DNA from 2 places in the Candidatus Villigracilis sp. genome. Region 1 is predicted to be linked to the other one. Evidence: riboswitches for the same ligand, from Rfam matches in the RefSeq annotation. Region 1 holds a riboswitch; the other holds the start of a gene.
The links. Region 1 has a riboswitch for S-adenosylmethionine ahead of AC14M5_RS13200 (nuclear transport factor 2 family protein). Riboswitches for the same ligand answer to the same signal wherever they lie in the genome.
Positions count from the first base shown of each region.

Region 2: it holds a riboswitch for S-adenosylmethionine, as region 1 does, so the genes downstream of both, AC14M5_RS16405 (O-acetylhomoserine aminocarboxypropyltransferase/cysteine synthase family protein) here and AC14M5_RS13200 (nuclear transport factor 2 family protein) in region 1, are expected to answer to the same signal.

Region 1 covers NZ_JBXMTI010000088.1:37,385-42,398, forward strand. Annotated here, with positions in the region: gene AC14M5_RS13185 (hypothetical protein) at 1-634, opposite strand, end outside; gene AC14M5_RS13190 (DUF5946 family protein) at 829-1,269, opposite strand; gene AC14M5_RS13195 (DinB family protein) at 1,248-1,721, opposite strand; gene AC14M5_RS13200 (nuclear transport factor 2 family protein) at 1,733-2,164, opposite strand; SAM riboswitch class I at 2,227-2,329, opposite strand; gene AC14M5_RS13205 (substrate-binding domain-containing protein) at 2,456-3,430, shown strand; gene AC14M5_RS13210 (ABC transporter substrate-binding protein) at 3,563-4,495, shown strand; gene AC14M5_RS13215 (ABC transporter substrate-binding protein) at 4,551-5,014, shown strand, end outside.
Region 2 covers NZ_JBXMTI010000112.1:103,613-108,626, reverse strand. Annotated here, with positions in the region: gene AC14M5_RS16415 (dihydrofolate reductase family protein) at 1-119, shown strand, start outside; gene metA (homoserine O-acetyltransferase MetA) at 164-1,081, opposite strand; gene AC14M5_RS16405 (O-acetylhomoserine aminocarboxypropyltransferase/cysteine synthase family protein) at 1,247-2,530, opposite strand; SAM riboswitch class I at 2,811-2,927, opposite strand; gene asd (aspartate-semialdehyde dehydrogenase) at 2,953-4,002, opposite strand; gene AC14M5_RS16395 (aspartate kinase) at 4,151-5,014, opposite strand, start outside.

The sequences.
Region 1 (5,014 bases):
AGAATTTACTTGTCCAAGTAGGGGCTTCGTCATTAATGCATTTCCAACGATTACCCCACCATCTAATTTTCCAAATGCCATTCTCACGAACAAAATCGAAACGATTCTCGTAATGGGCAGTGCCTTGTGAATGATTAATCATAACTATGGCAATGTTTCGATTTGTAGCAGATGGCACCAAGTCGTTTTTGTTTAAGATTAAGTTTTGATCGTTTTCTGCCACAAGAATTATCTGATTCGGAATGAATATTTCTAAATATACATTATTTGTTGCTATTCTTAGGGCAATCTCTATGGGACTTTTAGTCCAATCTTCTCCAGATTGGATTGCATGCTGGTATATTTTGCAAAACCCAACCCACGTATCCAAGTAATCTGCGAATCTGTATTGGTCACGATTGGTAATTTGAGGAATTTCAGATAAAAACCAATTTTCAGCAATTATCTCGATATCTGTTGTCGGTATTTGCGGCAAAGAAAAACAAGGTAACGGTGTTGCATCAACTGTTGGAATTACGGGTGTGGGGTTTTGAGAATCAACAACGGTTGATTGTTCACAGCCGGAAGAAAAGGCTATGAAAATTAGCAACAGAAATCTGAGAATGTTTTTTGTTGTGAAGGTAGTATTCATCATTGTTATTCCAAAGTTCAGACTTCCAATCCTTACACATCTTGCTGTGCAGGGATTCGGTGCGGGTTATGTCCGCACGGGGATTAATCCCCGTGCTATTCGTACGAAGCCGACTCAAGTCGGCTAGTCCGCTTGAGCGGACTTTGTAGGTATAGCATGGACGTTTACGTCCGTGCGGGTCAAGGGCGTCGGGAATATCATATCGCAATCGACTCACTCTCATTCAACACGGCCCTCGCCCACGCATTCACATCTGCACAATAAACTTCCACATTCTCCGCGCGGACATCCAGAATCGTCTTCATCCACGAAGTTTTGTTGATGACGGGCAGGCCATCTCTTGATCTGATTTTGAATGTGCGCTTGCCGCTGTCTACCAGGTCTTTGTTTTGCCTGCGGATAAAGGCGGGCGGTTTATTTTCCATGAGGAACTCTCTCAACAACTCTCGCTCGTGCAGCCAGCCTTCACGGGTCAACTTGCTGGAGTGCTGGAGCATGTATGCGGACACGGTCAAGTGGTGGACGGCTCCGTAGCTTGAGTCTGTGAATTCGAGAACGAGAAACTCATCAAAGCGCGTTTGACATAAATTCTCAGGCGCGCCGCATTCGGGACAATTCACTTTTTGTTCCACAGCCACATAATAAAATCCTGGTCGAAGGTTGGTGCGCCGAGCTCTGTGAGTTTTTGCAGCACAGTCGAGCGATGGTCCGTGCCATGGTTGACCAGATGTAGAAGCACGGCCCAACTGGGATGAGTAAACTCGGGCGGTTTTTGATTCAATTCTTCCGCTGTCACTGCGTTGATGTAATTGGAAAAATCCTTTGCCACTTCCTCGAACAACTTGCGTGCGGCAACGCGTGTCGGATAATCTTCAAATTTCAGATGTCCGACATCGGGTCCGTTTTTCAAACCCGAAAGCCAGCGGCGGTCTGTGCTGGCAAGGTGCACCATCAAGTTGCGGATGGAACCGCGCGAGTAGGCATCGTCGGCGAGGAATTGTTCTTCGCTGAGCTGATCGATGGAATCCCAAACGCGGCGGGTCAGGTCAAGATGGTATTCAATAAAGGTTCTGATCAGTTCAAGTTCCATGGCAAACTCCTTTATTTCGCGCCTTTATGAACGGAAGCACTGCCTTCGTTCCATAGAATCTTTTGCGTGATGCCGCTGATCTTCCAATCTCCTCTTTGTTTGACTAATTGGAAATTATAGACGCAGTGTGAAGTGAATTCCTCCGCCTCTGTTTTGCGCCAGACGATCATCGAAGCGCGGCAGGTGGCAGTGCTTGAATCTGGAAAATCGATTTCATAATTGCTAACCAAATGGTGCAATTTCAAATGATCCAATGCTTCACGGCGTGACTTTACATAATCAACTGCAGAAACGCTCTCGGGCGGAGTGCCGCGCAGGTCGGAGTAATCCGTGTGAAGCGTTTCGGTGAAGCAACCTTGAAGCCCATCCCAATCCTTCATGTCAAAGCTGTTCGCAAAACGAGCGATCAACTCCTGAATGAATATTCTATTATCAACTGACATGGCTCTCCTCTGTATAAAAAAACGCCTCTCAAAACGAGAGGCGACGTGAAGATACACATCATCTCTCATCTATCAATTGAATAAAATTCAATTGCCGAAATTGGCACCGCTTGAACGGTTGCCGAGGTTTCAAAGGGTCGGTCCCTCCGCCTCTCTGGATGAGTACAGCAGAACTTCAATTGTTCACGTTTTATAACATGAGCAGCGGAGCATGTCAAATAAAAATTGCGCTTGACTGGACAAAGTTTTGGGTTTAGACTTGCGATTAAGTTTTTCCTTATTGGAACGCGTATGAAAACCATCCAACCCATTCAATCCTTTGACAAAATCAAACTGTTGGCAGACTCCCGCCGCATGGATATTCTGCGCCTGCTAATGGCCTCCCCCGCCACACTCACGCATCTCGCGCGGACCTTGAAGCAGTCACCCGCGTGGGTGCGTCATCACATCCTTGCGCTTGAATCTGCCGCGCTGATCGAAGTCAGCGAAATCCGCAGAACGGGCAAGGTGACAGAAAAATACTATCGCGCCAAAGCAGATGCGCTGCTCTTGCAGGAAATCGTTCTGCCAAAAAGCAAAAAACCATCCGTCATTTTTTCGGGCAGTCACGATCTGGCTCTTGAAGGCATTGCAGAGCATCTTGCGAAGCATGTCACATTATTAAGCCTGCCCGTCGGCTCGCTGGATGGGCTTGTCAATTTGCGCCAGGGACTTTGCCAAATTTCTGGTTCGCATCTATTGGATGAAAACGGTGAGTACAACACTCCTTTTGTAAAACATCTGTTCCCAGATCGAAATGTGGAAATCATTACGCTGGCCCACCGCACACAAGGCCTAATGCTTTCGGCGGGCAACTCTAAAGGAATTAAGAAAGTTGCCGATCTCGCGCGTTCAAATATCCGTTTCGTAAATCGCAATGCAGGCTCAGGCACACGTCTATGGCTGGATGCAGAATTACGCAACCAAAGAATCCCAGCTGAAAAGATCAACGGATATGAAAAAGTCGTGAATACCCACAGTGAGGCCGCCTCCTTGATAGAAACAGGCAAAGCAGATGTCTCCCTCGGCCTGCAAGCCGCTGCATATCAACATGGGCTTGATTTCATTCCGCTTTTTGAAGAACGCTACGATCTCGTCCTGCCGCGTGAACAGCAGGCGCAGTTAAACCCATTGCTCGAATACATCCAAACCTCGGATTTTCGCAATGCGCTCAATGCATTAACAGGTTACAGCACTGATCACAGTGGAGAGCAGATCACTTTATAACTAGTGTCGCATTTTTTATTTTCATTATTCAATTAAGGAATTACTTATTGGAGAATCAATCACAAAAGACAGGTAACAAATTCAACTTTGCAAGGCGTTGAATATCAAAAATCTCACATCAAGGATCATAGTATGAAACACATATCACGCAATATTCTTTTCTCGCTTCTGCTCGTCCTCTCAATTGTATTGGCAGCCTGTGGAGCTGCTCCAACACCTGTTGCAACTCAAGCACCTGTCACGGAAGCGCCTATTATCGAAACCCCCACTGAAGCACCAGCAGCCGCTCCTGCGAACCCAAATATCATTCTCGCCACTACAACCTCCACACAGGACTCGGGTTTGCTCGACGTGTTGATTCCGCTCTTCGAAGCAGAATCAGGCTACACGGTCCAGACGGTGGCGGTTGGTTCAGGTGAAGCGATGAAGATGGGTGAAGAAGGCAATGCGGATGTATTGCTCGTCCATGCGCCTTCATCCGAAGTCACATTCATGGAAGCAGGCAATGGCACAGACCGTTTCCTCGTCATGCATAATGATTTTATTATTGTCGGGCCAGCCTCTGACCCCGCAGGCATCAAAGGAGGGATATCCGCGAGCGAAGCTTTCAAAGCCATCTTCAATGAAGGCGCACAGTTCGTCACACGCGGCGATGACTCTGGCACGCATAAAAAAGAATTGGCATTATGGAAATCTGCCGAGCTTGATCCTGCTGGCCAAGCCTGGTACATCGAAACAGGTCAGGGTATGGGCGCTTCGATGATCATGGCATCCGAAAAAGGCGCATACATTCTGACTGACCGCGCCACGTATCTCGCCAACAAAGATAATTATCAACTTGAAATTTTGGTCGAAAGCGATAATAGTTTATTGAATGTCTATCACGTCATCACGGTTAGCGCAGAGAAATGGCCTGCCGTTAATTATGAAGGTGCGCTTGCCTTCGCAAACTTTATGATCAATTCCGCCACCCAAGAGATCATCGGTCAATTTGGAGTGGAAAAATTCGGTCAGCCACTCTTCTACCCTGATGCAGATAAAACAGATGCAGACTTAGGCTTATAATTCAACCCGATAAAAGGGGCGGCTAAGATAGTCGCTCCTTTTATATCGGAGTTGAATGAAAAAAATATTTTTTATTGTTTTACTGTTGCTAACATCTTGCACCACGTCTGACCCTTCCAAAAGTATTCTGCTTGTTTCAACAACCTCCACGCAAGATTCAGGCTTGCTGGATGTGCTTCTGCCCGCGTTCACCAAGCAAACGGGATTTCAAGTCAACCTGATTGCAACAGGTTCAGGGCAAGCCTTGAAGATCGCGCAGGAAGGCAATGCGGATGTCATCCTTTTACATTCGCCCTCCGCAGAAAAAGATTTTATGGAAAATGAATTCGGCATCGATCGCCGCCTCGTGATGCACAACAACTTTGTGATCGTCGGCCCTGACTCGGACCCCGCCTCGCTTCGCTCCCAGCCGACAGTTGTTGACTCTTTCAAGGCGATCTTTTCCTCCGCTGCAACTTTCGTCTCACGCGCCGATGAATCAGGCACACATGTAAAGGAACTGGCAATCTGGAACAGCGT
Region 2 (5,014 bases), on a different contig from region 1:
TGCTTGGCAGTGGAAAGAAGGTTTTTCCTGATGGTTTTCACCAGGGATTAAAACTCGTTGAGACAAAAACATTTCCTTCAGGAGTTGTTTTGATGCGCTATCAGCCTGATAGAAAATAACCATCAATCGTTTACAGGGTGGTGTTACACCGCCCTGTAACTTTTTAGGGTATTTGATTTATATCGTACGGCGTGACCTGATAGACGTAGTAATTCAGCCAATTTGAATACAACAGATTTGCATGCCCACGCCAGCGGACGTTGGGTGTTTGTGTTGGGTCATCATTGGGATAATAATTCTGCGGTACGTGAATCGGTAATCCCTTGCTCACATCACGGTCATATTCACCTTTGAGCGTGAGCGGATCATATTCCGAGTGACCGGTGATGAAGAGATGACGGCCATCTTTGGTGCCGACTATGTAGATACCTGCTTCATCTGACTCTGCGAGGATATTTAGCTCATCAACTTTTTCAACATCCGCGCGGCGGATCTCGGTGTGACGGGAATGTGGGGCGAGGAAAATGTCGTCGAATCCACGCAGCAGGCTTTCGGTCGAGGAGAGGATGCGGTGCTCGTAGACTCCGAACATCTTATTAGGAAGGTCATATTTCTGGATTTGATACTTGTGATACAGCGCGGCTTGCGCCCCCCAACAAATATAAAAATTGGATTCGACATTGGTCTCAGCCCAATCCAGGATGTGAGTCAGCTCATCCCAATATTCGACTTCTTCAAAAGGCATCTGCTCCACAGGCGCGCCCGTGATGATGAGACCGTCGAATTTTTCCTTTTCAATTTCCTTGAAGGTAACGTAATGCTCCAGCAGATGATCCGCATCGGTATTCTTTGATTCGTATGTGGCGGTGTGCAGCAATGTGACTTCCACTTGCAGCGCGGAGTTGGAAAGCAATCGCAGAAGCTGCGTTTCGGTTGTGACTTTGGTTGGCATGAGGTTGAGAATCGCAACACGCAGCGGACGGATATCCTGATGCGCGGCGCGCTCTTCATCCATGATGAAAATATTCTCGCGTTCAAGTGTCGCGCGGGCGGGGAGGGTGGTTGGAATTTTTACGGGCATGGCTTTCTTTCCATATACTCGGTGGTTGAGTAGCGAGCGTTTTTTGCGAGCGTATCGAAACCACCAGTCAGCAAAGCAATTCTTGTTCCAACATTGCTCTTGAAAACTGTTGGTTTCGATACGGCGACGGAAGTACATCGTCACCTACTCAACCAACGGAGTATTTTATGCAAGCGCCTGATCAATATCCCAGAGAATATCTTCGATATCCTCGAGGCCAATGGACAGACGAATGAAATCGGGACTGACGCCCGCGGCTTTTTGTTCTTCATCTGAGAGCTGTGAATGGGTTGTGCTGGCAGGGTGAATGGCAAGCGACTTTGCATCGCCAAAATTTGCCACGTGACTGAATAACTTCAGGCTGTCAATAAACTTTGCGCCTGCCTCACGTCCGCCTTGTACGCCGAAACCTAACACCGCGCTTGAGCCTTTGGGCAAATATTTTTGAGCACGTATATAGTCAGGATGATTGGGCAGACCCGAATACGTGACCCAACTCACTTTTGGATGATCAGATAAATATTCAGCTACCGCTTGTGCATTACTTACGTGACGATCCATGCGCAGGGATAGAGTCTCCAGGCCTTGAATGAACATCCATGAATTGAATGGTGATTGACAGGTTCCGAGATCACGCAGAATTCCTGCGCGCGCTTTTGAAATAAATGCCAGCGGACCAAAATCTTCGGCGTAGACAACATCATGATATGAAGGATCGGGCGTGTTGAAGTTTTTATGGCGCTTGCTCTTTGCCCAATTGAATTTTCCGCTGTCCACGATCACGCCGCCAAGAGATGTGCCATGCCCGCCGATATATTTCGATGTGGAATGAGTGATGATGTGCGCACCCCATTCAAACGGACGGCAAAGATATGGCGTTGCAACCGTATTATCGATCATTAATGGGATGTGATATTCCTCGGCGATCCTGGCTACTTCTTCAAGCGGAAAGACATTTGCGAATGGGTTGCTGATGGTCTCACCATAAAGGATTTTCGTATTAGGCTGGATTGCGCGGCGGAAGTTATCAGGGTCAGATGGATCGACCATGGTTACTTGAATGCCCAATCGCGGAAATGTATATTTGAATTGACTGACTGTCCCACCGTATAAAGTTGAAGAAGAAACAATGTGATCTCCCGCTTCACAAATCGCGAGAATGGCCGTCGTCTGCGCAGCATGACCTGAACTGGTCTCCACCGCGCCGACTCCACCTTCAAGGTCATTGATTCGTTTTTCCAACACATTCGAGGTTGGGTTTCCAATCCGCGTATAAATATTTCCCGCTTCCTGCAATGCAAACAAACGCGCAGCGCGATCCGTGCTTTGCAGGTCATACGCTGTCGTCTGATAGATCGGCACAGCGCGGCTTCCCGTTGTCCCTTCGGGATCATATCCCGCGTGCAGTTGCCTTGTATTGAATCCAAATTTACGTTCTGTTGTAGACATATGAATCTCCTCTTGAATATGGTTTCATCTTTTGTTGCGTCACCCTGAGAGAAGCGAAGGGTCTCTTAGATAATCTTCGAGATTCTTCGCTGTCGCTCAGAATGATACAAGGTGAAATAATGTTTATCCGCTTTTCAGAAGAGTGATTTTCCCTCATCCCCAGCCCTTCCCCCACAAAGCGGGGAGGGGAGTCCCCTCTCCCTTTTTTGGGAGAGGGCCAGGGTGAGGGTAAAAAAATACCCCTTCTGAAAGTACAAGAAGAGGTACATACGATACCGTCCTCTCATCTTCCAGTGTTTGAATGGCAATTGCCATTCACTGTCGGATTTGGCACCATAACTATTGTCTGGTTGCCGAGACTTCAAAGGGCCGTTCCCTCAGTCTCTCTGGATAAGAGCGAATATTTAATTGGGCGGGTTATATCACAAAAGATTTTCGTTGACAAGTAACTCAGCATTATAGATCGAACCGCCCGCCGCGCCGCGGATCGTGTTATGTGAAAGCACAACAAATTTAAGATCAAGGATTGGATCACGCCTTAAGCGGCCGACCACTGTCGTCATGCCTTTTCCTGTTAATCGGTCGAGTCTTGGCTGAGGACGATCCGCTTCATCTCTTACGCTGATCACTGGTCGCGGTGACGATGGTAGTTCCCTCGCTGATAGCGGCGCAGCATAATCACGTAATGCTTGAATCGCAACTTCAGGCTTAACAGAATTTTCCAACTCCACGCTGACACAAACCGTATGCCCATCGATCACAGCCACTCGATTCGTATGCGCGCTGAATTGTATGTCCGCTAATTCAATTTTGGTGTCATTTAATTTGCCTAGCATCTTGCGCGGTTCCCATTCCACTTTTTCTTCTTCACCATTGATATTGGGAATCACATTGTCAATAATATCCAGCGAAGAAACGCCAGGATAACCAGCACCTGAAAGCGCCTGTAACGAGACTGCAAAAACTTTCTTCACACCGAATGCGTCATCAAGTGCCTTGAGCGCAACTGTGAGTCCCGTGCTCGTGCAATTTGGATTCGTGAGAATGCATCCGCTCCATCCGCGTTGCTGGCGTTGTATCTTCACCAGTTGAATATGCTCCGCATTGACTTCGGGGAGAAGCAATGGAATATCTTCGCCACGTCGATGGGATGATGCATTGGAACAAACCGCCGCGCCCGCATGCGCGAATTGCGGTTCAAGGTCTTTTGCAATTTCATTATGCAATGCGGAGAAAACGATCTTTGCCTGCACTGATTCTGGCGTGGCAGGTACGACGATCATATCGCCAGCGTATTCAGGCATGGGATCATTCAACACCCAACGACAGGCATCCGAATATTTTTGTCCGACCGAACGATCCGACGCGGCAAGGGCAACCACCTTGAACCACGGATGATTATCAAGCAATGAAATAAATCGCTGACCGACAGAACCTGTTGCGCCGAGCACCGCTACGGGGATTTGATTCATAATAAGAACTCCTTTGATTTATCCCTCGGTGGTTGAGTAGGGCGAATGCTTTTCTCGCCTGTATCGAAACCACCAATTGCATGTGTACTTGAAATAAAAACTTACATTTTATTGGTGGTTTCGATACGTTCTTCGCTATCGCTCGGAACTACTCAACCACCAGGGGTTGATTCACTATCAACTCATGCAACGCCCTCACCGCGCACTCTGTATCCTTCGTCTCGACCACCATGCTGATCGAAACATCGGATGAACCGTGTGCAATCGCGAGGACGTTGATATTGTTATCCCCAAGCTTGCTAAAGATCTGGCCCGCGACTCCGGGCGTGTTGCGTGTGCCTGACCCAACGGCGGTGATGATCGCCACTTCCTCCGTTACCCAGACTCGGTCAATATCACGTTCGGAAATCTCAATGGCGAAATTCCTTTGCAGAGCATCCAAAACTTGATTCGCAGATTCAGACGGGATCGCAAAACAAATGGACTGTTCCGAGGATGCCTGCGTAATAAGCGGAACACTGGTGCCTGTGGATGCCACCGCGCCAAACGCGCGCGCCGCCACGCCGGGGACTCCCAGCATCCCGCGCCCTTCAATGGTCACCAATTTTTGCTTGCGGATGGCGGTCACAGCCTTGATGACCTGCTCGCCTTTGTGAGCTTTTCCATTGGAATGTCCGTTCGCGGTGAGACGTGTGCCCGGATGAGATGGATTGAACGTGTTACAAATCCGCAGTCCGATGCCTGCTTCCACAATGGGACGGATCGTCTTCGGATGCAAAACTTTTGCGCCGTAATAGGCAAGTTCAGCGATTTCTCCATAACTGATCTCAGGCAATGTCTTTGCCTCTTTCACAATCCGCGGATCGGTAGTCATCACGCCATCCACATCTGTCCAAATCCAGACATCATCGGCGGGTAGTACGGAACCAATGATCGCGGCGGAGTAATCACTTCCACCACGTCCCAGCGTTGTGATGACACCGTCAGGCGTTGCACCAATGAATCCCGTTGT